2 regions of the Qipengyuania profunda genome follow, and region 1 is predicted to be linked to the other one. Evidence: predicted binding sites of a transcription regulator. Region 1 holds the regulator's gene; the other holds the start of a gene.
What was found. The regulator LexA, encoded in region 1, represses DNA repair genes until DNA is damaged. The targets are predictions, from matches to a motif close to GTTCCNCNCTTGTTCT.

Region 1 (14,527 bases):
TGATCGCGCAGGCACAGCGCCAGATGGGTCCGCTGCTGGGCGAAGAATATGCCGACCAGTTCCGCCGTGCGATGCGCGAAGAACTGGGCGTATCGCGCAATCCTTCGGCGATCGAGGCCGTGCGCACGCAGCTTACCGGTAGCTGAGGCGCAGTTGGGCACCGCGCTGAAAGGCACCGACCGGGCACGCACGGCGCTGGCGCAGGGACGGCCCGCGCTGGTGTGGCGCGAAGTGGTCGCCGATACTGAAACGCCGGTTGGCGCCGCCATCAAGCTGTTCGAGGAAGGCCGCGGCGACTTCCTGCTCGAATCGGTCGAAGGCGGCGAGGTTCGCGGACGCTACAGCCTGATCGGGCTGGACCCCGATCTGGTGTTCCGCGCCACGGGCGACTGCGCAGAGATCAACGCGCAATGGCAGCATTCGCGCAGCGCCTTCGAACCCTGCGAGGACGGCACGCTCGCCAGCCTGCGTGCGCTGGTCGAATCCTGCCGCTGCGAAGTGCCTGCGGAACTGCCGCCCGCCCTCGCCTGCCTCGTCGGTCATTTCGGCTATGAGACCATCGGCCTGGTCGAAAAACTGCCGCGCCCGCCCGAGGGCGAACTCGGCCTCCCCGACATGCTCTTCGTGCGGCCCACCGTGCTGCTGGTGCTCGATCGGCTCAGCGATGCCCTGTTCTGCATCGCGCCGGTCTGGCAGGACGGATCGATCGCGCAGGCCGAGGAACGGATCGACGAAGTTCTCCGCAAACTGTCGCATTCGGCAGGCAGCGCACGCTATTCGGCCGACCAGCACCCCGAGCCCGCACTGGCACCGACCATGCCCGCCGCGGACTACGAAGCCATGGTGCTGCGCGCCAAGGAATATATCGAGGCGGGCGACATCTTCCAGGTGGTGCTGTCGCAGCGCTTCACTTCGCCCTTCACGCTGCCCCCGATGGCGCTTTATCGCGCACTGCGGCGGGTGAACCCCTCGCCCTTCCTTTATTTCCTCGACATGCCCGGTTTTGCCATCGTCGGATCGAGCCCCGAGATCCTCGTCCGGGTGCGCGATGGCGAGGTGACGATCCGGCCCATCGCAGGGACCCGGCCGCGCGGCGCGACCGCGGCGGAGGACCGGCTTGCCGAACAGACCTTGCTCGCCGATCCCAAGGAACGCGCCGAGCATCTGATGCTGCTCGATCTCGGGCGCAACGATGTCGGCCGGGTCGCGCAATCGGGCAGCGTCACCGTGACCGAGAGCTTTACCGTCGAACGCTACAGCCACGTCATGCATATCGTCAGCAACGTTACCGGCCAGCTCGATAGCTCGAAGGACGCGATCGATGCGCTGTTTGCGGGCTTCCCCGCCGGGACGGTCAGCGGCGCGCCCAAGGTGCGGGCCTGCGAAATTATTGCCGAGCTCGAGCCTGCCACGCGTGGTCCCTATGCCGGCGGTGTGGGCTATTTCGCGCCCGACGGGTCGGTCGACAGCTGTATCGTCCTGCGCACCGCGGTGGTGAAGGACGGCACCATGCACGTCCAGGCAGGCGCGGGGATAGTCGCGGACAGCGATCCCGCTTATGAACAAAGAGAATGCGAAGCGAAGGCGAGCGCGCTGCTCGCTGCGGCCAGGGAAGCCGTGCGCCTCGCTAAGGAGCCCGGGTTCGGTCAATGAGACATATACTTGCCGCGCTGGCCTTGCTCGCGCTGACAGCCTGCGAAGCCCAGCCCGAAGGAGAGCCCGTCGCCCGCGCACGGATCGACGGCAAGGCGCAGGCCGCCCCCACGTCGACGCCCAGCCCGAGCGAAACACTGGCTAGCCAGGTCGAAAGCGCGTGCCGCTCGATCATTTTCGAAGACACCCCGCTGACCCACTGTCTCGCGGTCCCCGCGCGCCACACGATTGCAATGGCGCTGGGCAACGGCGACAAACGGTATCGCAGCCTCAAGGACTTCGCCGCTGCCAGCGATAGCGAGACCATCGCTTTTGCGATGAACGCCGGCATCTTCGACGGCGACGGCACGCCCGTCGGCTATTTCGTCCAGCGTTCGCAGCGATTGCAGGAACTCGACACCGGGACGGGCTCGGGCAATTTCTACATGAAGCCCAATGGCGTGTTCTACGGCAGCGGCGGCGAATGGATGGTGCGCGACAGTGCCTGGTTCCTCGCCAATGTCTCCGAACGGCCGCAATTCGGCACGCAATCGGGCCCGATGCTGGTGAGCGATGGCCGCATCCACCCGCAGATCACGCAAGACGGCCCCTCGCGCTTGATCCGCAATGCGGTGGGCGTCGATGACGAAGGCCGCGCGCATTTCGTGATTTCCAATGCGCCGATATCCTTCGGCAAGCTCGCCCGCTTCTACAAGGACGAGCTCGAAGTGAAGAACGCATTGTTCCTCGACGATACCGTTTCGCTGCTGTGGAACCCGGTGACGGAGCGGCTCGATACCGGCGCGCCGATCGGCCCGATTGTCGTCGTCAGCAAGAAAGCCTCCGAATGACCGAAACCCGCCGCCAGCTTTATCCCGAGATCGAACCCTATGAGACCGGCATGCTCGATGTCGGCGAAGGCCATTCGCTCTATTGGGAGCGCGTCGGGACCCCGGGCGCCAAGCCCGCGGTTTTCCTTCATGGCGGACCCGGCGGGGGCATCGCGCCCGACCACCGGCGTCAGTGGGACCCCGAACTCTACGACGTGCTGCTGTTCGACCAGCGCGGATGCGGACAGTCGCTGCCCTTCGCCGAGATCGAGCACAACGACACCTGGCGCATCGTCGAGGATATCGAGCGGCTGCGCCAAATGTGCGGCCACGAGAAATGGCAGGCCTTCGGCGGCAGCTGGGGCTCCACCCTCGCGCTGGCCTACGCGCAGAAATATCCCCACCGGGTGAGCGCATTGGTGCTGCGCGGTGCCTTCCTCGCGCGGCAGCAGGAAAAGTCGTGGCTCTACGGCTATGGAGCCAGCGAGATCATGGCCGAGCAATGGGACCAGTTCACCGGCCTTATTCCCCAAGCCGAACGGGGCGATCTCGTTCGCGCCTATTACGAACGGCTGACGAGCGACGACGAAGCCACGCGGCTTGCCGCGGCGCGCGAATGGTCGCTGTGGGAGGGCCATGTCGCCACGCTGCTGCCGAACGAGGACCTGCTCGAAAGCTTCGGCGATCCGGCCAAGGCGGTGCCCTTCGCGCGAATATGCGCCAAGTTCTTTCTCGAGGACTTCTTCCTCGACGAGAACGAGCTGCTGGCCAATGTCGACAAACTGGCGGGCATTCCCGGGATCATCGTCCAGGGACGTCACGACATCTGCACCCCGCCGGGCGCGGCATGGGCGCTCAAGAAGGCCTGGCCCGAGGCCGAGCTATGGATCGTCCACGATGCCGGTCACAGCGCCAGCGAACCGGGGATCGTCGACGGGCTCGTCCGCGCGACCGACAGGCTCGCGGGCAAAGCGGTGTGACGTCACGCTGACGTTTCGGGTCTCGCAGCTTTCCTTGCTTGAAAGCACCGCGCTACCCCGCCATTGACGCCACGAATGACCGACAGCAGCTCCATCCTCGTAATCGACAATTACGACAGCTTCACCTTCAACCTGGTCCATTACCTGATGGAACTGGGTGCAGGCGTGGAGGTGGTGCGTAACGACGCCATCTCGGCAAGCGAGGCGCTGGCGGCGGGCCATGCGGGCTATCTCATATCGCCCGGCCCCTGTACCCCCAACGAGGCAGGCGTCAGCCTCGACCTCGTGGCAGCCTGTGCCGATGCCGGCGCGCCGCTGCTCGGCGTGTGCCTCGGTCACCAGGCGATCGGCCAGCATTTCGGTGGCCGCGTGGTGCGCGGCGGGCTGATGCATGGCAAGACCTCGCCGGTTACCCACGATTCCAGCGGCGTGTTCGCCGAGCTGCCCTCGCCCTTCACCGCGACCCGCTATCACTCGCTGGTGGTCGAGGACAATCCGGACTGTCTCGCGGTCAACGCCACCAGCGAAACCCCCGGGCTCGACGGCACCAGCGTGATGGGCTTCCGCCACCGCGACCTCCCGATCCACGGCGTCCAGTTCCATCCCGAAAGCATCGCGACCGAACATGGCCATGCCTTGCTGGCCAATTTCCTCGCCCTCTGCGGTATCGCCGCCAAGGTCCCCGCATGAAGACGCTTCCCGACGCCAGGCAACACCTTGGAGAGGCCGAGGCCGAAGAGGTCTTCGGCTGGATCCTCGATGGCGAGACCGGCGACGAGGATATCGCGCGTTTCCTGGTCGACATGTCGGCGCGCAGCGAAACTTCCGACGAAATTGCCGGCGCGGCGCGCGCGCTGCGGGCACGGCTGATCCCGATCGCTGCGCCAGCGGGGACGGTCGATTGCTGCGGCACGGGCGGCGATGGGCATCACACGCTCAATGTCTCCACCGCGGTGAGCCTGGTGGTCGCCGCCTGCGGTGTGCCCGTGGCCAAGCATGGCAACCGCGCGGCCAGCAGCAAGGCGGGCGCCGCCGACACGCTCGAAGCGCTCGGTCTCGACATGGAAGCCGCGGGAAGAAGCGCGGAGAAGACTCTGGCCGAATTGGGAATTTGCTTCCTCTTCGCCAAGAACCACCATCCTGCAATGGGGCGCATTCAGCCGATCCGGCAAAAGCTCGGCGTGCGTACCATCTTCAATCTGATGGGGCCTTTGTCGAACCCCGCCGGTGTCAGACGCCAGTTGATCGGCATCGCCCGGCCCGCCTATGTGCCCATCTATGCCGCAGCCACGGCCAAGCTGGGAACCGAGCGCACCTTCATTGCCTCGGGTGACGAAGGGCTCGACGAACTGAGCCTCGCGGGCGGCAACGAACTGGCCGATGTGCAGGGCAATGATTTCGAAATGCGCCGCGTAGTCGCGGTGGAAGCCAACCTGCCGCATTCCCCGGTCGAGGCGATCCGCGGCGGCGATCCGGCGTATAATGCCCGCGCGCTCGAGGCATTGCTCGGCGGGAGCCCGGGCGCCTACCGTGATGCGGTGCTGTTCAACGCGGCAGCGACGCTGATTATCGCCGGTCGTACCGACGACTGGACCGAGGGCGCGGAGATCGCTGCCGAAGCACTGGACTCGGGCAAGGCCAAGGCGCTGCTCGAAAACTGGATCGCAATGACCGCCTGACATGAACAAGCTGGAAGAAATCTGCGCGACCAAGCGCGACGAGGTGGCCGCACGCAAGCGCGATCACACGCTCGCCGATCTCGAAGCGCGCGCGAAGGAGCAGTCGGCGCCCCGTGGGTTCCAGTCTGCCCTCGCTCGGGCACAGCAGGACGGCTTCGGCCTGATTGCGGAAATCAAGAAAGCTTCTCCCTCAAAGGGTTTGATTCGCGAAGATTTCCAACCCGCAGAGCATGCCCGCGCCTATGCTGCGGGCGGCGCCGCCTGCCTTTCGGTGCTGACCGACGCGCCCTATTTCCAGGGCCATGAAGATTACCTCGTCGCCGCACGCGCAGCCTGTGATCTGCCCGCCCTGCGCAAGGATTTCATGGTTGATCCGTGGCAGGTTGCCGAAGCGCGCGCGATCGGAGCCGATGCGATCCTGATCATTGTCGCGGCGCTCGAAGACGGCCTCATGGCCGAGATCGAAGCGGCGGCGCTGGACCACGGCATGGATGTGCTGGTCGAAGTGCATGACCGCGCCGAGATGGAGCGCGCCGCACGCCTTAAATCGCGCCTTATCGGCGTGAACAACCGCGATCTGCGCAGTTTTACCACCGACCTCGCCACCACCGAGACGCTGGCCCCGCTCGCCCCCGAAGGCGCGCTGCTGGTCGGCGAGAGCGGCATCGCGACGCACGGTGATTGCCTGCGGCTGGCGCGTTCGGGCGTCCGCACCTTCCTTGTCGGTGAAAGCCTGATGCGTCACGCGGATGTTGCCGCGGCGACCCGCGCCTTGCTCGGGCGCTGACGCAGCACCTTTGGGGCAAAGCGGGAACAGGTGTTCCTGTGTAAATCACTCGAAAATGGCGGGATTGCTTGACTTGGCGAATCAGGTTGCTTAATTGTTCCGTATTCGTTCACAGCTGTTGTGAACAGGCGATACGGGAGTTCGCACCATGCTGACCGCCAAGCAGCACGAATTGATCCGCTTTATCCAGCAGCGCCTGGAAGAGACCGGCATTTCGCCGAGTTTCGAGGAGATGAAGGAAGCGCTCGACCTCAAGAGCAAGTCGGGCGTCCATCGCCTGATTTCGGCGCTTGAAGAGCGCGGCTTCATTCGCCGCCTGCCCAACCGCGCACGCGCGCTCGAAGTGGTCAAGCTACCCGAGAACGCAGTGATGGGCGCGGCACAGCCCGCCCCTGCGAACGACTCCGTGGTATCGGCGATCACGCCCAAGCCGGTCGCGCCCGCACCCGCCAATGACATCATCGATGTGCCGCTGCATGGCCGTATTGCCGCGGGCGCGCCGATCGAAGCGATCGAAGGCCAGTCGAGCATGCCGGTCCCCGCCGCCCTGCTCGGCCCGGGCGAACATTATGCGCTCGAGGTGTCGGGCGATTCGATGATCGAAGCGGGCATTTTCGATGGCGACTTTGCCTTGGTGAAGCGCACCGACAGCGCCCGCGATGGCGAAATCGTGGTCGCGCTGGTCGACAATGAGGAAGCCACGCTCAAATACCTGCGCAAGGACGCCGGGCGCGTCATCCTCGACCCCGCCAACGGCTCTTACGAACCGCAAGTCTACGATTCGCACCGTGTCCAGGTGCAAGGCAAGCTGGCCGGGCTGCTGCGCCGGTATCACTGATCCCGGGGCGCGCGTCTGTCCTCCGGCGCGCGCCACCAGCCATGCTCGCCCTGGTCCTGCGCCACGGTATCGATACGCCGCGCGCTCAGATAGACCGCTACCCCGCCCTCCCGCTCGAGGAAACGCCGGTCCGCCTTGAGCCATCGTGGGCGGCAACTGCGGGGCAGGAAACGATCGGCGATGACGATGTCGGCGTTCCGGCAGGCTGCGGCCAGCGCGCGCTCCTCCACCAGGTCCCGGCTACGTGCAATCAGGAGCGACCAGGCACGGCTCTCGCGCGTGACGGTCAGCGAACAGAATTCGGCGCTGCATCGGCTGTGCGGCCATTCCGCGATAGCCAGCGGTTGCCGATCGGTCCCGGCGAGCTCGAGCAGGTTCTCCTGCGCGTATCCACCCTCGCTAGCGCGTAGCACCAGCAGCCGTTCGGCCTCGTTCGCAACGCCGATATCGCGCCCGTCGCGCGTGATCAGGATATCGGGCACCGGCGCCTGCATCATCAGGATGGCAGCGACCATGACGGGCCCAAGCCCCCACAGACACGCCCGGCCCTGCCACAGCGCCAGCCACAGCGCGCCGACCAGATACAGCGTGATGGCGCCCATCCCGATCCGCGGGGCCAGCTTGACCGACCCCGGCTGTTCGGCAAACAGATGCGCAATCCCCAGCAACAGGTCGAGCGACTGCCCGACAAGCCACCATACGGGCGCGCCCGCGCCGATGAGGTCGAGCGCCAACGCCAGCGCCACCAACGGCATCGAGATGAAGGTGACCAAGGGAATGGCAACCAGATTGGCCGCAGCGCCGTAAACGCCCGCGCGGTGGAAGTGGAACAGCACGATCGGCATCAGCGCGAGTTCAATGACCAGTCCGGTCAGGAACAGGATCGCGGTTCGCCGCAGGAACCGACGCAGCCCGCTCTGCTCGCGCGGCGCGAGAAAATCGCGCACCGCCTGGACGCTATGCAGCGAGACGATCGCGATAACCGCCGCAAAGCTCATCTGGAAGCTCGGCCCGACCAAAGATTCCGGCCACAGCGCCAGCACGACGCCTGCGGCAATCGCGACCATCCGCAACGAAAGCGGTTCACGTCCCAAAGCCAGCGCAACCAGCACCAGCAACGCGCCGATACAGCTGCGCACGGTCGGCACCTGCGCGCCCGTCAGCAGCGTATAGGCGATCCCCGCCAGCGCCGCTGCACCCGCAGCGACCAGCGGCAGCCGCACCCGCAGGGCCAGCCATGGCCACAGTGCGAACAGCTTCAGGACCACGATATAACTCGCCGCGATGATCGCGCTGACATGCAGCCCGCTGATCGACAGCAGATGGGTCAGCCCCGCATCGCGCATGGCCTCTTCGTCGCGTTCGGGAATAGCGCCGCGATCGCCGCTGGCCAGCGTCGCGGCGATCGCCCCCGCCGTGCCGTCGAGCCGGCTGCGCACATGCGCCGACAGCCGCCGCTGGATCGAGGCCACGGTCAGGCGCGACTGCGGCGGCGGCGTGACCAGTTCGACCTCGCCCACGACCGATCCCGTAGCCGACAGCCCCTCGAACCAGGCTCGCCGCGCGAAATTATACGCTCCAGGGACGATGGGCGGGGACGGCGGCATCAGCCGCGCCGACAACCGCACCCGCGCGCCCTCGCGCAATCCAGGCCGGTCCCGCGCCAGCGGCAGGTTCACGCGATAGGCCACCGCCTGCCCGGTCGCCGCATCGCGCGCGGCCAGGACGAGCCGGACGCGGTCCTCCGCCGGTTGCTCCTCGCGTTCGAGAATTCGCCCGTCGATCCGTTCGAAGCGCGGATAGGCGAGCGGCTCCGCCCCCACCATCGCCGAGCGCGCCCATACCAGCGACATGCCGAGCGCCAGGGCGATCAGGACCGACACGATTGCGGGCATCAAATAAGCGCGTGCGTCGCTTCCGCGCCACCGCGCGAAGGCCATGGCCGCAGCGGCTGCCGCGCCGCCGATTGTCGCCAGCCATTGCCATGGCGCGCCAAGATAGAACCACAGCCCGATGCCCGCGGCGAACGCGACCGCCAGCCACGGACCACGGTCGAATTGCGCGCCTTCCAGAAATGCTTCGGATCGCCCGGCGAAACTGGACAAGAGACCGCGCATGCGCCAAGGGCGCGGCACTGCGGGGCGGGCCTCTTCGTCCGCCTCCCCCATCGGTACCGAAGGCGTCCCCTGCGTCGCCATGCAAGTGTTTGAAAGGAAGCGAGTGACAATGGCAAGCGATAGTGGCAGCGAGACCCCTCCGGTCGTCACCCGCTTCGCTCCCTCGCCCACCGGATATCTCCATATCGGCGGCGCGCGTACGGCGCTGTTCAACTGGCTTTACGCAAGGCACCATGGTGGTCGCACCTTGCTGCGGATCGAGGATACCGATCGCAAGCGCAGCACGCAGGATGCGATCGACAAGATCATCGAGGGGCTCGACTGGCTCGGCCTCGATTTCGACGAACCGCCGATCTTCCAGTCCGACCGCGCCGAACGCCACGCCGAGGTCGCGCACAAGCTGCTCGACGCGGGACACGCCTACAAATGCTTCGCCACGCCCGAAGAACTCGAGGCAATGCGCGCCGAGCAGCGCGCCAACAAGCAGCCGATGCGCTACGACCGCCGGTGGCGCGATCGCGACGCAAGCGAAGCGCCCGAAGGCGCGCCCTATGTGATCCGCCTCAAGGTCCCGACCGAGGGCGAAACCACAATCCACGACCAGGTCCAGGGCAAGGTCACGGTGAAGAATGCCGAGATCGACGACTATGTCCTGCTGCGCGCCGACGGGACCCCCACCTACATGCTCGCGGTGGTGGTCGACGATCACGACATGGGGGTAACGCATGTGATCCGCGGCGACGATCACCTCAACAACGCCTTTCGCCAGCTGCCGGTGGTCCGCGCGATGGACCAGGTCGAAGGCCACTGGCCCGATCCGGTCTATGCGCATGTCCCGCTCATCCACGGGCCGGACGGCGCGAAGATGTCCAAGCGCCACGGCGCCGTCGGGGTTGCCGCCTATCGCGATGAAGAAGGTGTCCTGCCCGAAGCGCTGTTCAACTATCTCCTGCGCCTCGGTTGGGGCCATGGCGACCGCGAAGAGATCTCGCGCGAGGAAGCGATCAAGCTGTTCGACCTGGACGGCGTCGGCAAGGGGCCCGCGCGGTTCGACATCAAGAAGCTGCAGAACCTCAACGGCCATTACATCCGCGAAGCGGACGATGCCCGGCTGGCGAAAATCGTGGCGGCGCGGATCGGCGAACAGGCCGATGAAGCGCTGCTTGCCAAGGCGATGCCAGTGCTCAAAACGCGTGCAAAGTCCGTCAACGAACTCGTTGATGGGGCTGCATTTCTGTTCGCCAAGCACCCGCTCGATATGACCGAGAAAGCGGCTGGCTTGCTGGACGACGAAGCGCGCGCGCGCCTCGCCGGATTGTCCAAAATGCTGCATGTGCAAAATGACTGGACAATCGAGGCGCTGGAAGCCACTACGAAGGCCTATGCCGAGCAACTCGAACTGGGTCTCGGCAAGCTCGCGCAACCCATGCGCGCAGCGCTGACGGGGACGACAACGTCACCCGGCATTTTCGATGTGCTGGTCCTGTTGGGCAAGGAAGAGTCGCTCTTGCGTATCGATGCGCAGGCCGCCTCGCCCGCAGGCACCGAAGAGAACGAGTGAGGAGACACGCGTGGCCGACAAGCAGGCAACCCTCGATCTGGGCGGTCAGACCCAGGAATTCCCCGTGCTGCAGGGCAGCGTCGGCCCCGATGTGGTCGATATCCGCAAGCTGTACGGCACCACCGGTAAGTTCACCTACGACCCGGGCTACAAGTCGACCGCCAGCTGCGAAAGCGCGCTGACCTATATCGACGGCGAAGAAGGCATCCTGCTGCACCGCGGCTATCCGATCGGCCAGCTGGCGGAAAACTCCTCCTTCATGGAAGTCTCCTACCTGTTGCTCAACGGCGAACTGCCGCAGCAGAGCGAGCTCGACGACTTCACCTACACGATCACGCGGCACACCATGCTGCACGACCAGCTGCGCCAGTTCTACCAGGGTTTCCGCCGCGACGCGCACCCCATGGCAATCATGTGCGGCGTGGTCGGCGCGCTGTCGGCCTTCTATCACGACAGCACCGACATCTCGGACCCCGAGCAGCGCAAGATTGCCAGCCACCGGCTGATCGCGAAAATGCCGACCATCGCCGCCATGGCGTATAAATATTCGGTCGGTCAGCCGATGATGCAGCCCGACAACTCGCTGAGCTACACGGGCAATTTCCTGCGCATGACCTTCGGCGTCCCGGCCGAGGAATATGAAATCCACCCCGCCATCGAGCGCGCGATGGATCGCATTTTCATCCTCCATGCCGACCACGAACAGAACGCCTCGACCTCGACCGTACGCCTTGCCGGTTCGTCGGGTGCCAATCCGTTCGCGTGCATCGCGGCAGGCATCGCCTGCCTGTGGGGCCCCGCGCATGGCGGCGCCAACGAAGCCGCGCTCAACATGCTGCAGGAAATCGGCACGCCCGATCGCATCCCGCATTATATCGAGCGCGCCAAGGACAAGAACGACCCGTTCCGCCTGATGGGCTTCGGCCACCGCGTGTACAAGAACTACGATCCGCGCGCGACCGTGATGCAGCAGACGCTGCGCGAAGTGTTCGAGGCGCTCAACGTCAAGGACCCGGTGTTCGAGACCGCGCTCAAGCTCGAGGAACTCGCGCTCAACGACGACTACTTCAAGGAAAAGAAGCTTTTCCCGAACGTCGACTTCTACTCGGGCATCATCCTCAACGCGATCGGTTTCCCGACGACGATGTTCACCGCGCTGTTCGCGCTTGCCCGCACCGTCGGCTGGGTCGCGCAGTGGAACGAAATGATCTCCGACCCCGCACAGGTCATCGGCCGTCCGCGCCAGCTGTACACCGGCCCGACCGAACGCGACTACGTCTCCATTAGCCAGCGCTGATATGCGCTTCGTCCTTCAGGTCTTCGGAGTGGCTTTGATGCTCTCCGGAGGCCTGTGGGCGCTCCAAGGGCTGGGCTTGGTGATGTGGCCGGCGGAGAGCTTCATGCTCGCCGAGCAGCGCTGGGCACTTTACGGCACCATCACCTTTCTCATCGGGCTTCTGCTGTTCTGGAGAGCCGCGCGGCGGCGCTGATCAGCGCGGTTTTTCGCGCAGATCTTCCGCCGCGGGCACCGACAGGGTGAAGCGCGCGCCCTGCCCCGGCGCACTTTCGACCGTCAGATCGCCATCCATCGCGCGCGCGATCCGGCGCGAGATATAGAGGCCGAGACCCGACCCCCCGTCGCCGCTGCGGCCAAGACGCTCGAACTTCTCGAACACGCGTTCCTGCTGGTCTTCGCCCAGCCCGTGGCCCTGATCGGCGACGGTAATCAGCGCCCGGTTGCCGATCCGGTCGAGGCGGATCCACACCTGGCTGTCGGCGGGCGAATAGCGGATCGCATTGCCCACCAGGTTGAGCAGGATCTGCAGCACCCGGCGAAATTCGGCGATTGCCAGCTGGCTCTCGCCTTCGGGCGGTGCGACCAACGCAATCCCCTTCTCGCGTGCCCTCACGCCAAGGATCCCGCAGGCACGGCGCGCGACGTCCGCCAGCTCAATCCGGTCGGGCGCGGTCGCGAAATCCTCCGATTCGACCACTTCGAGATCGGACAGGTCGTCGATGAGCGCGAGCAGATGCTGCGCTGCGGTGGCGATATCTGCGGCGTAGGAACTGTATTCATCCGCCAGTGGCCCTGCGAGTTTGGTGCGGATCGTTTCCGCATTGGCGATGATCCGGTTGATCGGCTGACGCAGGACGGGGGTCAGGTCGCGTCCGAAAGACGGCCCCTCGCGGTCGCCGGACTCGTCCTCATCGCCCGCACTGGACAAGGGTCGTTCGGCGGTCAGGTAGAGCACGAAGCCCGCGCTGCCGGGTTGCGGTTGGCCAAGCGGTTCGAGATGTGCCGTCCAGCGGCGCGCCGACCCCTCGATCTCGCATGTCGTCCCGTCGAGCAGGCGCCAGTGCAGCGGTTGCTGGTGCGTATTGCCCGGCAGGATAACAAAATCGGTCCAGGGCTTGCCGACATGGGCCAGCGCCTTGTGCGCAAATTCGGCCAGATCGGCCGCCTCGGTATCGACCGAGAGCAACCGCTGCTGCGAATCGAGCCGCGCAGTGCAGTCGGCCAGGTGCCGGTTGATCTCCATGCGCCGCCGCGCCGCCTCGATGTCGTTCTCCGGCGGCAATGCCTCGGTATGCCAGTTGACGACATCGATCGCGCAGCCCTCGGCCTCGCCCTCGTCATTCGTCTGCGGTGCGATTTCGACCCAGGCGGTGATCCGGTGTTCGCCGTCCACGGCTTCGAACTGCCGCGCCAAGCGCAGGCCATAGGTTTGCGCTTTTTCGACCAGCGCGAGCAGTTCGGGGATCGCGATACGCGTCCCGATCGAACCGCCGCAGGCCTGCTGAAGCTCGGCCAGCAAATCATCGGCTTCGACCAGCCTGGCTTCGGCATCAGTCTTCGCATGGGCGATATAGCGGGTTCCGACAGTGGTCATGGTCAGGCCGCTCCCCCCAAACCGGATTCGGCGAGCAGCCGGCGGGCATCCTCGGACGGGAGCGCTGAGATTTCACGCGGCGGAACCGCTTGCGGATCGAGGCGCAACACCTGCCTTTCGACCTCGGCGCTTTCGAGCCCCGTGCTCCGCAGGCCCAGCGCGAGGCGTGCGGTCTGCTGGTGGTTGGTCGACAGCACCGCGGCAACGCGCGTCTGGCCCGACCGCGCCGCCAGCGCGGACACGAACAGCGCCGCCCCCGCACGGTCGATTTCGAGCGCCTGCAAGGCGGAGCCGCCCATGCCGACGACCACGCGCGACAACAGCGAAATGCGGCCCGCGCCCTCGTCGAAGACATTGCGCAGCTTGGTCTCGGCGCGGATCATGGCATCGGACCGCAACTGGCCGCTAAACGCACGCCAGCCCATCAGCAGGTCGTGGAACAGGTCGCCGGGCAATTCGCTGAGCGGCAATTCCATGCGGCGCTGGGTCTGGGCAAAGCGCGCCTGCGCGGTGAGTGCAGCCATGGCGGTGCTGGCGAGGCCGCTGTCCTCGGCAGCGATCAGTTCCTGCACCAGCGGCGACAGGACCGGGTCGAGGCCATATTGGCTCTCGAGCCTTTCGGTCAGTTGCCATTCGAGCGCCAACGCATGGCAATGGGCAAGCAGCGCGGGACTGCCGAAGAAATGTTCAGCCAGCGCTTCGCCATGACGATCGGCAAACGCCTCGCGTCCACTCTGCCCGCCCGCTTCGGCCTGCGCACGCAGAACCTGCCAGGCGAGGTGGTGACACATGCCGCGAATGCGCGCGACCAGCTCGTCGCTGAACAGCGAATGGTCGGGTGTGGCGAGCAAATGCGAGAGGATCGGCCCGATCCGCGCAAGCGTGGTATTTCCCCGCGCAAGCGCCTCGCGCAGGCTCTCCTGCCCGGCGCCGGGTTCGGGGGATACAGTGTCAGGCATCGACATGGATCGCGAATATCATCGACATGGTTAAGCGCCGGTTAGTCCCGCGGTTCCAGAGTGAGAAAAAGCGTCACCAGAACCGCCAGCGCCAGCACCGCCACTACCGGCAGCGTAATTCCCAGAACGACCGCGGGGAGCAGGACCAGCGTCAGGATGACCCGATCGGCATAGCTGCGCCGCCAACGCCTCACGCTCAGCCGCTCGCCCAGGTGCAGCAGGCCGAACAAAACGGCGGGGACGAACAGCCGCA
Region 2 (14,527 bases), 270 kb from region 1:
GGCAGCAGCGTCGATGACGATGCCAATGCCGATAACGACCAGTCGATCGACGGCGTGGTCTACGGCGTTCAGGCCGGTTACGATTTCGATCTCGGCGGCGCAGTCGTCGGCCTCGAAGCGGAACTGACCGATTCCAGCGCCAAGACCGAATTCAACAACGGTGATTTCGAAGGCTTCGGCTTCGGTGAAGTCGATGCCGGCCGTGACCTCTTCCTCGGCGCGCGCGTCGGTGCGAAGATGGGCCCGGACCTGCTGGTCTACGCCAAGGGCGGTTACACCAACGCCAAGCTGAACATTCTCGCGAATGACGGCACCACCGAATACGACGAAGACTTCGATCTCGACGGCTGGCGTGCCGGTGCGGGTCTCGAATATGCGATCAACCCGCGCACCTTCATGAATGTCGAATATCGCTATTCGAACTACAGCGAAGGCGAAGTCGATTTTGACGGCGACCTGGCCGACAGCGAGCGTTTCGATGTCGATCTCGACCGTCACCAGATCATGGCAGGCCTCGGCGTTCGCTTCTAAGCGATTGCATCTGACCTGATCGAGGGCCGGGGAGCGTTATGCGCTCTCCGGCCTTTTCGTGTCAGCGCTGCGCGCAGGCGAGCGTGGCGGCGTCCATCGCGGTGGCCGCGCCGGCCAGCGAATAGGTGTTGGCAAAGCGGCGGCCGCGCGTGTCGGTCGCGCGGATCGTCATGCGCGTGGCGGAGCGCATCGCCGCGACGATGGCGGCATCCATCGTGCGGTCTTCGGCCCAGGCATCGCCGCCGCCGCCGCTGAGGCGGAAGCTCTTGCCGCCGATCGCCAGCGTGATGGCTGAGCCTGCGGCAAGCTGGCGCGAGAGACGGAAATGCACTTGCCCGCGCAGATTGCGGCGCGGCCAGGTGCCGACGGTGGCGAAGGGTTCGAAATCGCGCTGCAACCGGCTCGGCGCGGCCATGGCGATGGCATAGCACCGCGGGACCGCAGGATCGCGAAAGGCGCCCCAGTCAGAGAAGACCCCGAGGCTGTCCTTGGCCGATAGCGGCGCCGCAGCGGCGAGCAGGAGGAGGGCGCCAAACCTAAGCATAATCGATCGCGATCACCTCCCATTCCTTGAGCCCGCCCGGCAGCCGGACGCTGCGCAGGTCCCCGACTGCCGCGCCCTTGATGGCACGCGCGACCGGCGAGGACCAGCCGATGCGGCCGGCGCTGGCATCCTGTTCGTCATCGCCGACGAGCGTGACGACGCGCTCGACGTCGTCCGCGTCGGCAAGCGTGATCGTGGCGCCGAAGAAGGCGCGCGACTTGTCGGGCTGCGCGGCGGGGTCGATTACCCGCGCCGCTTTCATCCGCCGCGCGAGATGCGCCAGTTCACGGTCGATCTCGCGCATGCGCTTGCGCCCGTAGAGGTAGTCGCCGTTCTCGCTGCGGTCGCCATTGCCCGCCGCCCAGCTGACGATCTCGACGATCGCGGGCCGCTCGGTGCCGAGCAGTTGATCGTAGCGCGCCCGCATCGCGGCATAACCGGCAGGGGTGACGGGATTGGACTTGCCTTGCATGAGGCCGTGGCCCCTAGCGCAAATCAGCGGCGCAGGTAATTCGCAATATCGCGTTCGTAAGGCGCCGAGCGGTCGGGGTGCATGTTGGCATAGCTGACCGCATTCCCGATCACGCGCATCACATAGTAACGCGTCTCGAAATTCGACGGGATTTGTTCGATCCAGGTCACCCAGTCGACCGCGCCGGTGCGCGGATCGCCATTGAGCCGCAGCCATTCGTTCACCCGGCCCGGACCGGCATTATACGCCGCGATGGCCAGCGGGTAGGCACCCCCATAGCGGTCCATCAGCCGTGCGAAATGCGCATCGCCAAGGCGGATATTGTAGCTCGGGCTCTGGGTCAGGTTGGCGGACATGTAGGTCACGCCGATCTTGCCCGCTTCCTCGCGCGCGGTGCCCGGCATCAGCTGCATCATCCCGCGGGCGCCCGCATGGCTGACGCGGTTGCGGTCGAATTCGCTTTCCTGCCGCGCAATCGCATGGACCATCGTCCAGTTCGCGCCCGGATGCGTTTCGACGGTAGGATAGCCGAGCCGTTCGAATCCGGTGAGGCCATGCTCGCCTGCCACCAGCCCGGCGACGACCGCCATTTCCTCGAGCCCCGTTTCGCGCGCCAGCTGGCCGACGAGAGCCATTTCGCCCGGCGTATCGGCCTTGTCGGCGATCGCTTCGAAAAAGGCGCGTTCGGTGCGCCAGTCGCGGCGATTGCGCGCGATTGCACGCAGCGCGCCGGTCAGCGGATCGGCTTCGAAGGCCGCGCGCTCGGCGCTGTCGGGTGCGGGAACGGGAGCAAATGTCGGCATCGGGCGGCCAAGCTCGCTCAGCGCCAACTGGCCGTAGTACCAATCGGGATATTGAGCGGCCATTTCCCAATAGCGCTGTGCCCCGGCCTGATCGCCGGCGTGCGCGGCGGCGCGTCCGGCCCAGTAAAAGCCCTTCGAGCGGGTCAGCGGCGTCTTGGCTGCGGTGCCATAGCGGTAGAACAGCGGCGCAGCCTGCGTCCCGTCGCCGAGCGACCAAAGCGCCTTGGTTCCGCCAAGCCACATCAGGTCGGTATATTTGTCACGCAGCGTATAGGAGCCGTCGGAAATATCGGTGCCCGGCGCGAAAACATCGTCGATCTTGCCCGCAATGCTGGCGGCCTGCGTCGCCCCGGCACTCTTGGCCACCGCCAGCGCTTCGCTGACGAATTGCGTGCCGTCGAAAGCAGGCGACACGAAGGCCGCGCGGGTCGAAAGCAGGTTCACCGCTTCGTACGGCTGGCCTGAATTGCGGTAATGCCGCGTCAGATTGTAGACATAGCCCGCATCGGTCATCGCACCCGTGGGAACGGGTACGCCGGCCTGCGAAGGCGTGCTGCCCTGCAGCAGCGCCAGCCGCGCCTGCGCCATCAGGCGATAAGCGGGCGAGACGCGCACGACATGGCGCGAAGCGGCTTCGTAGCTGCCCTGCCACAGCAGCGCATCCATCCGCGCATCATGGTCTTCGGGGGCGAAGCGGCTGCCGAACAGTCCCTGCATGTAAAGCTCTGCCGGGCCGCTCATCGTGCCGCCGCGCCACGCTTCGCGCGCGATGTCGACCGCCTCGGGGCGGTCGAGCGAGGCCAGCGCAAGCGCATACCGCGCCCGCCCGCTATTGGTCAGCGGGACATGCTTGTCGAAAAAGGCGACTAGCGTCTGCGGCGAGGGCGCTTCGCGATCGAGTGCGGCTTCGGCACGGCGCTGGAGCAATTCCTGTTTGGGAAAATCCGGATAGCTGGTGAGGAAATCCGCGTAGGAGGAGAACGGCAGGTTCTCCTGCTTGGTCAGATATTCCCATTGTCCGACCGCCTGATCCATCCGGCCCGGCTGCTGTGCGACCAGGCTGCTGCGCGAGGCATCCTGTGCCTGCGCAAGCGAAGGGAAGGCCAGCGCAGTGCCGACCATAAGTGCGAGTGAGAAAACTGTTTTTCGGCCCATGCTGGACATTTTGCCCGGCCCCTCCTTATCAGGCGCTGAATGGATCGTGGCGCCGCGTCACGAAAACTGATTTTGTTTCATTCCTCTAACGCAGGACTCAGGTAAATGTTCTCAGGCTCGATTCCAGCTCTGGCGACTCCTTTTCGCGACGGATCGTTCGATGAAGCCGCGTTCCGCAAGCTCGTCGACTGGCAGATCGACAATGGCAGCAAGGGGCTGGTCCCCTGCGGCACCACGGGCGAGGCCTCGACGCTGTCGAATGCCGAACATCACCGGGTGATCGAGGTCTGTATCGAACAGGCGGCGGGCCGCGTGCCGGTGATCGCGGGCTGCGGCTCGAACGATACGCGCAATGCGCTGCTCCACATGCAGTTTTCGAAGAAGGCGGGGGCGGCTGCGGGGCTGTGCGTCGCGCCTTATTACAACCGGCCGAGCCAGACCGGCCTGATCGCGCATTTCAGCTTCCTGGCGGAAAACAGCGATCTGCCGATCGTTCTCTATAATGTCCCCGGCCGCACGGTGACCGATATCGAGGACGAGACAGTGGTCGAACTGGTACGCAAATATCCGGATCGCATCGTCGCCATCAAGGATGCCAGCGGCGATTTGTCGCGCGTTGCCGATCACCGCATGGGGCTCGACCACGAATTCTGCCAACTGTCGGGCAATGACGAATTGTGGCTGCCGCATTCGGCCGCGGGCGGGTCGGGGTGCATCTCGGTGACCGCCAATGTCGCGCCTGCGCTGTGCGCCGAATTCCACGAGGCGATTGCCGCCAACGATCTGGTCAAGGCGCGCGCGCTCAACGACCGCCTGTTCCCGCTGCATTATGCAATGTTTTCGGACGCCAGCCCGGCACCGGTCAAATATGCGCTGAGCCGGGTGCACGACTGGTTCGAGCCCGATGTCCGCCTACCGCTGTGCACCGCCAGCGAAGCCAGCCGCAAGGCGGTCGACGAAGCGCTGGAAATCGCCGGGCTGGCCTAGATCACTTCGTCTTCGTCGAGCAGAGGCGCGGCGGGGAAGGGGGATCGCTGACGGCAAGCGCTTCGACGATGCTGTCGGCATGCTCCCCCGCATGGTCGAGCGCCTCGACCTCGGCGATATGGAACAGCGCATCACCCTGGTTGACGATGGGCAGCGTCGCATGGCCGATGACCACCCCGGCGGTCGGGCTGACAAGGTCTTCGGGATCTTCGCCGAACAGGCCCCCGACCCGCGCGAGCAGCGCGCCCTTGCGCACGACATCGCCCGAGCGGCACACCCGCCGGCTCACACCGCCGCGCGGCGCGCGCACCCAGCTCGAGCGGTTCGAGCGGAGCGGAACCTCGACCTCGTCCAGTCCATCGTCGGCATCGATCATCCCGATATGCGCGAGCACGCGCAGCACGCCCGCGACCCCGATCTCGATCGAAAAGCGGTCGAAGCGCAGCGCCTCTCCCGCTTCGAGCAGCAGCATGGGCGTCTCGCGATCGGCGGCCAGCGCGCGCATCGAGCCGGGGCGCAGCGGGCTTTCGATGATGATCGGCGCGCCGAAGGCCATGGCCAGTTCGGACAGATAGGGACTGCCCGCGGCGATGCGGATCTGCGGGAGGTTGTAGCGGTGGACGGCGGCCGAATGGATATCGATGCCCAGCGCGCAGCGGTCGATCACCTGCGTGAGGAAGCAATGCGCCAGCTGCGCGGCGAGGCTGCCGCGTTCGGCCCCCGGAAAGCTGCGATTGAGATCGCGCCGGTCGGGGAGGTAACGGCTGTGTGCCACGAAGCCGTAGATATTGACCGCGGGGGCGAAGATGATCGTGCCGGCGAGCATGCCGGGCGACAGGCGCTCGAGCAGCCGCTGGATCACCGCGGTGCCGATAATCTCATCACCATGGATCGCGCCGCTGACGAAGATACAGGGACCATGCGTCGCGCCATGAAAGACCTCCAGCGCAAGCGCGGAGTTCAGCCCGGTGACCTGCTGCGCAACGGGGATGGCCACGGTCGCGCGCGTTCCCGGCGCGATGACGCTGTCGTGGATTGCAAAGGGTTCGATAGCGGGGCGGGCATTCATGCGCGGCTTTCGCCACGCGTGCGGCGTGCTTGGCAAGAGAAATCGCTGCGCGCCCTTTCCAAGCGCCGCCCGCTATCCTACATGCGCCCGCCTTATGGTCCGACCCAAGCCCGCCACTTTCGACAAGCAGAAGACCGTCGCCGACAACCGGCGCGTGCGGTACGATTACCATGTCGAAGAGACTTTCGAGGCCGGGCTCGCGCTGCAGGGGACCGAGGTCAAGGCGCTGCGCGCGGGCGAGGCGAGCATCAAGGAAAGCTATGCCGAGATCCGCGACGGGCAGGTCTGGCTGGTCAATGCCAACATCCCCGAATATTCGCATGGCAACCGGCTCAATCACGAGCCGCGCCGGCCGCGCAAACTGTTGCTCAATTCGCGCGAGATCGAGAAGCTGTTCGGCGCGGTCGAGCGCAAGGGCATGACGCTGGTCCCGCTGTCGATCTATTTCAACAGCACCGGACGGGCGAAGGTCGAACTCGCGCTGGCCAAGGGCAAGCAGGCGCATGACAAGCGCCAGACGATCAAGGATCGCGACTGGAAGCGCGACAAGGCGCGGCTGCTGCGCGACCGCGGATAAACCAAGTGCGCGACCCTTACATCGGGGGCCCGTGCTAACCACATCGCCAGCCATGCCGTATTCGTCGCAAGCCGCTTTCCACCTCCCCTTGCACTCGCCAAGGAGGCAGCGCATGGCAGGGTCGTGGCAATGAGCGAGCGCAAATCTAAGACATTCCTGTCGGACTGGATCCGTCTGCGCATGCCTACGCGCGAGCAGATGGCGCGAAATAAGTATCTGCGCCCCATCGCGCACCGCTTCCTGACGCCCGAATTGTGGCGGTTTACCCGGCGTAGCGTCCCGCGCGGCGTGGCGCTGGGCATCTTTGCGGGCTTTATCGTACCGGTGGGCCAGATCTTCCTGGCCGCCTTCATGGCGCTGCCCGCACGCGCCAATGTGCCGCTGTCGACACTGGTAACCTTCATCACCAACCCGTTCACTTTCCCGTTCTGGGCACTGGTGGCGAACAAGATCGGCGTCTTCATCCTCAAGGTCGATCTGGCGGCCACGGGCGGCGCAGCGCAGGAAGAAATTTCCAGCGGGCGCTGGTCCTGGTTTATCGAAATGTTCGAAGGGGTCGGGGTGACCGTGCTGGTGACCGTGTTCGGCTTTATCGTACTGGCGATTGTCGGGGCGGCGTTCGGCTATGTTTTTGCAGGCGTTGTCTGGCGCTTCGTCGTTGCGCGCAAGCGCCAGCGCCGTCTGCGCATAATGGAGCGGCGCTTCGACCACCGCGTGAATGAGGATCCCGAGACGTGATGGTGCAGGAGGACAACCCGGTCACCCGGCTGCCTCCGCTGCCGCTCATGCTCGGCGTCGCGGCTGCCGGGATCGTTTCGGTATCGCTGGTATGGCTGGTCGGCCAGCAGACCGTCGTCGCCCTGGCCTATGGCGGTGCGCTGGTGGCGGTGCTGTTGATGCTGCTGCTCGCGGCCCGCCTCAAGACTGCTCCGGTCGAGGGGGATACGCTCCAGCCAGATTGGTCGGTGACCAGCGTTGCAATCGAGAACCGCCGCCGGGCGGTGGTGATCATCGACCGGGCAAACCGGATGGTTTGCGCCAATTCGACTTATGAAAGCTGGTTCGACAGCATCTCCTCGCCTTACGATCTGGCCTTCGATACCAGCTCGCGCGAAGCGGTCATCGCGGGCGCGCGTGACGCCTGGCGCGACGGGTCGGCCAAGGTTGCCGAAGTGCGGCTCGAGGGTCTGGAGGCTCACTACCAATTGCAGATCGATCGCAGCGGGCGGGGCGAGGCCTATCTGGTCTGGCGCTTCACCGAATTGCGCGAAGAACGCAGCTATGAAGGCCTGTCCGAGCGCCTTTCGGGCCGCTTTGGCGAGGTGATCTCACGGTCGGGTCTCGAACTTGCACTGGTGGGCCCCGATGGCGTTGTCCTTACCACCACCCCTGGACTGGCGGAACGCGCGACCGGTAGCCGGGACAACTCGCTCGGCGGGCTGGAATTCGTGCAATTGCTGCGCTCGGATGATCGCGATCGCATCTTCTTCGCGCGCGAAGGGCAGCAGGGGTCGCCGCAGACGCTGGTGCATGTGCCGCTCGACGCGCCTTCCGCCGACAAACTCAGCGATGCCGACCAATCGCCTTCGCTGATGCTGCTGGTCGACAGTTCGGTCGGCCTCGGCGGGGGCTGGGAAGGGAGCGGCAAGGCCGCCATCCCGCAGCTTGAAGCACTGCTGTCGGCGCTGCCACTGGGGCTGGCGCTGACCGATCGCGACGGGCGCTTCCTGTTCGCCAACAAGGCGTTCCTGCGCGCGGTCGAGCGGGTCGATCGCGGACTGCCGCAATTCCCGTCCGACCTCGTCGTGCGCGAAGACAAGGCCGCGCTGGCCGATACCGTCCGGCGCTTCGCCAAGGGCGCTACCGCGAGCGGCGACATGGCGGTGCGGCTGGCGAACGACAAGGAAGAGCCGGTTTCGATCGGCCTCGCCGGTGTGCGCGGGCTGGGCGATGCGGCGGTGCTGCTGTCGATCTCCGATTCCTCGGAAGAAAAACGCCTCCGCCGCCAGGTCGCGCAGGCGACCAAGATGCAGGCGGTCGGCCAGCTGGCGGGCGGTGTGGCGCATGATTTCAACAACGTGCTGACCGCGATCATCGGCTATTGCGACCTCATGCTCTTGCGGCATACGCCGGGTGACAGCGATTACGATGACATCCAGCAGATCAAGGCCAATTCGAACCGCGCGGCCAGCCTGACGCGGCAATTGCTCGCCTTCAGCCGCCAGCAGACCCTGCGCCCGGTCGTGCTGCAACTGCCTGACGTGGTGAGCGAGGTCAGCCAACTGCTCAAGCGGTTGATGGGCGAGAAGGTCGAGTTCTCGGTGCGCCACGACCGCGAGCTGGGCTCGGTCCGCGCCGATCCGCAGCAGCTCGAACAGGTCATTATCAACCTTGCGGTCAATGCGCGCGATGCGATGCAGATGAACGCGATCAAGCGCGGCAAGCAGGACTGGAAGGGCAGTCTGACGCTGGCGACGCGCCGGGTATCGGCACGCGATGTGCGCAAGATGGGCATCGATATCATGCCCGCGGACGATTACACCGTGCTGATCGTGCAGGACACCGGCGGCGGCATTCCCGACGAGCATCTCAACAAGATCTTCGAACCCTTCTTCACCACCAAGGAGCAGGGCAAGGGCACCGGGCTCGGCCTGTCGACCGTCTATGGTATCGTCAAGCAGTCGAACGGCTTCATCTTCGCCGACAATGTCCAGGGGCCCGACGGAACGCTGATCGGCGCGCGTTTCACCATGTACCTGCCGGTGCACAAGGGCGAACTGCCCGCCATCATGCGCCGCGAAGAGCCTGAGGAAACGAATGCGACCGAATGGTCGGCGGGCGGGAAACTGTTGCTGGTTGAAGACGAGGACATGGTCCGCGCCGTCGCCGAGCGCGCGCTTGCCCGCGCGGGCTATACCGTGACCACCGCGGCCGATGGCGAAGAGGGACTGGGCGCGATCGCCAACGGCACGACCGAGTTCGACTTGATCGTGTCGGACGTCGTCATGCCGACGATGGACGGGCCCGCGATGGCCCGCGCGATCCGCAAGGTGAAGCCGAAGATCCCGATCCTGTTCATGTCGGGCTATGCCGAAGAGCAGCTCCGCAACGAGATCGACATCGAGGACATGCACTTCATCCCCAAGCCGTTCAGCGTCCAGCAGATCAATGCCAAGGTCGCCGAAGTGCTGAGCGAACACCGCAAATAGGCGGGGTTCGCCGCTGGTTTTTTGCCGAGCGGAACATAGCAGAAAAATTTTTCCTGTTCCCCACTTGTTCTTGCGGAACAAAGCCGATACATACTGCGCCAGTTGAAGAGTCGGTAGCCGGCTCTGGCCAAGTGCAGGAGGTAGTGTCATGGCGGCAAGTCTGAAGCTCGTAGAGGACAAAAAAGTGAACGCAGACCGCCAGAAGGCATTGGACGCCGCGCTCGCACAGATCGACCGCGCATTCGGCAAGGGTTCGGCGATGAAGCTGGGCCAGAAAGAAGCCATGCAGGTGGAATCGATTTCCACCGGCTCGCTCGGCCTCGACATCGCGCTGGGCGTGGGCGGCTTGCCCAAGGGCCGCGTGGTCGAGGTGTACGGTCCGGAAAGCTCGGGCAAGACGACGCTGGCGCTGCATGTGATCGCCGAAGCGCAGAAGGCGGGCGGCACTGCCGCCTTCGTCGATGCCGAACATGCGCTCGACCCGGTCTATGCCAAGAAGCTGGGGGTCGACATCGAGGAACTGATCATCTCGCAGCCCGATACGGGTGAACAGGCGCTCGAGATTACCGATACGCTGGTCCGCTCGAATGCGATCGACGTGCTGGTGGTCGACTCGGTTGCTGCGCTGGTCCCCCGCGCCGAGATCGAAGGCGAGATGGGCGACAGTCATGTCGGCCTGCAGGCCCGCCTGATGAGCCAGTCGCTGCGCAAGCTGACCGGTTCGATCAACCGCTCCAAGTGCATGGTGATCTTCATCAACCAGCTGCGCATGAAGATCGGCGTTATGTACGGTAACCCCGAAACCACCACCGGCGGCAACGCGCTCAAGTTCTACGCCTCGGTGCGGCTCGACATTCGCCGTACGGGCCAGATCAAGGACCGCGACGAGGTCATCGGCAATGCGACCCGCGTGAAAGTGGTCAAGAACAAGGTCGCTCCGCCGTTCAAGCAGGTCGAATTCGACATCATGTATGGCGAGGGTATTTCGAAGATCGGCGAGATTCTCGACCTCGGCGTCAAGGCCGGCGTGGTCGAGAAATCGGGCAGCTGGTTCAGCTATGACAGCGTCCGCATCGGCCAGGGCCGCGAGAACGCCAAGACCTTCCTCAAGGAAAATTCCGAGATGTGTGCCAAGTTGGAAGCCGCAATCCGCGGCCGCACCGACGAGGTCGCCGAAGAGATGATGACCGGTCCGGACGCGGACGAGGACTGAATTCTCTTCAAGCGGGAGCGCGTCGGCCCACATCCCCGGGCTCGCGTTACAGCCGGACTGTCCCCCGGCGCTCCCGAAAAACCGGAAAGCCGGTGCGCGCCGCTTCATGGCCGCACCGGCTTTTCCGTTTGTGGCATGGCCGCAGGCCAGTGGCAGCCCTAGGGTGCGGGCGAATCGTCCATTCGGGAGCGCCGCCATGACCATCACCGTCCACCATCTCAACAACAGCCGTTCGCAGCGCATCCTCTGGCTGCTCGAGGAACTGGGCGCGGACTACGAAGTGGCCCCTTACCAGCGCGATGCCGAAACCAATCTCGCGCCGCCCGAGCTCAGCGAGGCGCATCCCCTCGGCAAGTCGCCGCTGATCGAAGATGATGGCGTATCCATCGCCGAAAGCGGCGCAATCATCCAATATCTGTGCGAACGCCATGGCGGCGAAAGCTGGCTTCCCGCGCGCGATAGCGAAGCCCATATCCGCCACCTTGAATGGATGCAGTTCGGCGAGAGCAGTTTTTTCGTCCCAGTTATGCTGAAGATTTACGCCGGCCGCCTTGGCGATGCCGCCGCGCCGCTGATGCCGCGCGTCGACGAGCAACTCGCCGCTCATATCCGCTTCGCCGAGGACAACATCTCACCCGATCTCCATTTCGTCGGCGACGACTGGACCGCTGCGGATGTGATGATGAGTTTCCCCGCCGAGATCGCGGTGATGCAGGGCTATGGCGAGCAAGCGCCAAAGCTCGCGCGGTTCGTCGAGGCAATCCATGCGCGGCCAGCGTGGCAGCGGGCGCGCGAGCGGGGCGGGCCCTATTTCATGTGGTGAGCAGGTGCGGGGCGGGGCTTGCAATCGCTTGCGCCTCCCCACAGAAGGCACGCGTTGTCGACCCTTGCGGCAGCGGATTGATATGCGGGTAACTCGATGAAGATCGCCGTTTTCGGGCTCGGCTATGTCGGCCTTTCCAATGCCATCATGCTGTCACAGCACAATTGTGTGATCGGCTGCGATATCTCGCCCGAGCGCATCGCCATGCTCGAGGATCGCCAGTCGCCGATCCAGGACGAACTGCTCGAGCAATACCTACGCCGCGACGATCTCGACCTCGCCTTCACCACCGATCCTGCCACAGCGATCGAAGGCGCCGAGTTCGCGGTGGTCGCCGTGCCGACCAATTACGATGTCGAGACCAACTTCTTCGATACTTCGGCGGTCGATGCGGTGATCGAACAGGTTCTCGCCGCCAACGACCAGGCGGTCGTGGTCGTCAAATCCACGGTCCCGGTGGGCTACGTCGGCCATGCGCGCGAACGCTTCGCGACCGACCGCATCATCTTCAGCCCCGAATTCCTGCGCGAGGGGAAGGCGCTTTACGACAACCTCCATCCCTCGCGGATCATCGTCGGCGAACGGTCCGAGCGGGCGCAGAAATTTGCCGACCTGCTGCTCCAGCCCGTTCTCGAGGACGATGTCACCGTCCTGCTGACCGATGCCGACGAAGCCGAGGCGATCAAGCTGTTCGCCAACACCTATCTCGCCATGCGTGTCGCCTTCTTCAACGAACTCGACAGTTACGCCTTGTCGCGCGGGCTCGACACGCGCCAGATCATCGAAGGCGTCGGCCTCGATCCGCGCATCGGGGCGCATTACAACAATCCATCCTTCGGCTATGGCGGCTACTGCCTGCCCAAGGACACCAAGCAGCTGCTGGCGAATTATTCCGAAGTCCCGCAGAACCTCATCCGCGCGATCGTCGACGCCAACCGCACCCGCAAGGACTACCTTGCCGACCGCATCATCGACCGCGAGCCGCGCATAGTGGGCATTTACCGCCTGGTGATGAAGGCCGGTTCGGACAATTTCCGCCAGTCCTCGATCCAGGGCATCATGAAGCGCGTGAAGGCCAAGGGGATCGACGTCATCGTTTACGAGCCGGTGATGGAGGAAGACAGCTTCTTCGGCAGCCGCGTGGTGAACGATCTCGACGCGTTCAAGGCCGAGGCTGATGTAATCGTCGCCAATCGCCTCGATCCCGACATCGCCGATGTCCGCGACAAGGTCTTCACCCGCGACCTGTTCGGCGCCGACTGATGGGCGAAAGCCGCACCGCGCTGGTCACCGGCTCGGCGGGGTTTATCGGCTATTTCACCTGCCGCCGCCTTTTGGCCGACGCGTTCCAAGTCATCGGCGTCGATTCGCTCTCGGACTATTACGATCCCGAACTCAAACGGCGTCGACAGGCGGGGTTGCTGCAAAACGCGGGTTTCGCGGCGATCAATGAGCCGATCGAGACGCCGGGCCTGCTGGCGAGCCTCTTTGCAGACGAACAGCCCGATATCGTCATCCATCTCGCAGCGCAGGCGGGGGTGCGGCATTCGATCGATCACCCGCGCAGCTATCTCGAGAGCAATCTGGTCGGCACCTTCGAACTGCTCGAAGCCGCGCGCGCGTATCAGCCGCAGCACATGCTGCTGGCCTCGACTTCATCCGCCTACGGCGCGAATACCGAGATGCCGTATCGCGAGACGATGAAGGCGGATCACCCGCTCTCCTTTTACGCCGCGACCAAGAAGGCGACCGAAGCGATGGCGCATTCCTACGCGCATCTGTTCGATCTTCCGGTGACCATGTTCCGCTTCTTCACCGTGTACGGGCCGTGGGGGCGCCCCGACATGGCATTGTTCAAATTCACCAGGGCGATGCTCGAGGGCGAGCCGATCGACGTTTACAATCACGGCGAGATGATGCGCGATTTCACCTATGTGGAAGACCTCGTCGAGGCGGTGCGGCGGCTGATCGACACTCCGCCCGTGCGTCCAACCGCGGCCGAGGACGTCGCCGAGGGGGACAGCCTGTCGCCAGTCGCCCCCTGGAGGGTGGTCAACATCGGCAATTCGCAGCCCGTCCAGCTTGGCGACATGATCGGCGCAATCGAGGATGCACTGGGCATCAAGGCCAAGCGCAATCTCATGCCGATGCAGCCGGGGGACGTTCCCGCGACCTGGGCCGATGCCGAACTGCTGCGCACGCTCACCGGTTATGTCCCGCAAACGGATATCCGTGAGGGCGTGCAGCGGTTCGTTGCGTGGTATCGCGACTATTACGGAGTATGACGCGATGACCGATCAATCCGAATGGACCGGCAGGGTCGGTAATGCCTGGGCGGACGAATGGCAGCGGACCGACCGCAGCTTCGGCCCGGTGACCGACCGGCTGCTCGAAGTCGCGCAGGCTAAGGGTTTCGCACAGGTACTGGATGTCGGCTGCGGCGCAGGCGAAGTGTCGCTCGCGCTCGCAGCGGGCGATCCGACGGCAAGGGTGATCGGGGTAGATATCAGCGAGGACCTGCTCGAGGCGGCCCGCCAACGCGGAGCGGGACAGCAGAACCTGCGCTTCGAGCTTGTCGATGCGGCCCGGTGGACGGCGGGCGCTGGCGAGCAGGCCGACCTCGTAGTCTCGCGTCACGGGGTGATGTTCTTTGGCGACCCCATCGCCGCCTTCGCGCATATCGCGGATCAGGCGGCGCCGAGTGCGCGGCTCGTCTTTTCCTGCTTCCGCGAGCGTACCGAAAACCCCTGGGTGCGCGAAATCGCCGCGGTCCTCCCGCCAAGCGATGAGCCCGCGCCCGATCCCGATGCCCCCGGGCCCTTTGCTTTCGGGCGCCGGGCTCGCGTCGAGGATCTTCTTATGAAAGCCGGTTGGCAGGGCGTCGCCTTTGAACCGATCGATTACCGCATGATTGGCGGCGAAGGCGAGCAGGCGGTCGAGGATGCGCTGTCCTATTTCCTGCGGATCGGCCCAGCAGCGCGCGCCATCGGGGCGCTGGGGGAGGCCGAACGCGACACCGCCATGGCCCGCCTCCGCGCCATGCTCGAGCGGCACTGTGTCGATGCCCAGGTCGCACTCCCGGCCGCTGGCTGGATCGTGACGGCCCGCGCACCCGGTTGATCGTCTCTCCTGCACAGTCTGGCC

Region 2: recA (recombinase RecA) is a predicted target of LexA. The motif match lies at 9,403-9,418, and genes of this name have one in related genera.

What each region holds. Positions count from the first base shown of each region.
Region 1 is NZ_CP142675.1:1,212,112-1,226,638, forward strand. Features, by position in the region: gene VWN43_RS06535 (peptidylprolyl isomerase) at 1-146, shown strand, start outside; gene trpE (anthranilate synthase component I) at 154-1,653, shown strand; gene VWN43_RS06545 (phosphodiester glycosidase family protein) at 1,650-2,483, shown strand; gene pip (prolyl aminopeptidase) at 2,480-3,442, shown strand; gene VWN43_RS06555 (anthranilate synthase component II) at 3,518-4,132, shown strand; gene trpD (anthranilate phosphoribosyltransferase) at 4,129-5,121, shown strand; gene trpC (indole-3-glycerol phosphate synthase TrpC) at 5,123-5,908, shown strand; gene lexA (transcriptional repressor LexA) at 6,057-6,746, shown strand; gene VWN43_RS06575 (ComEC/Rec2 family competence protein) at 6,740-8,944, opposite strand; gene gltX (glutamate--tRNA ligase) at 8,973-10,424, shown strand; gene VWN43_RS06585 (citrate synthase) at 10,435-11,721, shown strand; gene VWN43_RS06590 (hypothetical protein) at 11,723-11,914, shown strand; gene VWN43_RS06595 (sensor histidine kinase) at 11,915-13,315, opposite strand; gene VWN43_RS06600 (hypothetical protein) at 13,318-14,280, opposite strand; gene VWN43_RS06605 (hypothetical protein) at 14,316-14,527, opposite strand, start outside.
Region 2 is NZ_CP142675.1:1,477,518-1,492,044, reverse strand. Features, by position in the region: gene VWN43_RS07855 (outer membrane protein) at 1-531, shown strand, start outside; gene VWN43_RS07850 (invasion associated locus B family protein) at 593-1,075, opposite strand; gene VWN43_RS07845 (GreA/GreB family elongation factor) at 1,068-1,547, opposite strand; gene VWN43_RS07840 (lytic transglycosylase domain-containing protein) at 1,571-3,472, opposite strand; gene dapA (4-hydroxy-tetrahydrodipicolinate synthase) at 3,611-4,492, shown strand; gene VWN43_RS07830 (succinylglutamate desuccinylase/aspartoacylase family protein) at 4,494-5,561, opposite strand; gene smpB (SsrA-binding protein SmpB) at 5,656-6,138, shown strand; gene VWN43_RS07820 (DUF2062 domain-containing protein) at 6,268-6,876, shown strand; gene VWN43_RS07815 (response regulator) at 6,876-9,347, shown strand; gene recA (recombinase RecA) at 9,496-10,560, shown strand; gene VWN43_RS07805 (glutathione S-transferase family protein) at 10,757-11,383, shown strand; gene VWN43_RS07800 (nucleotide sugar dehydrogenase) at 11,480-12,646, shown strand; gene VWN43_RS07795 (NAD-dependent epimerase/dehydratase family protein) at 12,646-13,668, shown strand; gene VWN43_RS07790 (class I SAM-dependent methyltransferase) at 13,673-14,503, shown strand.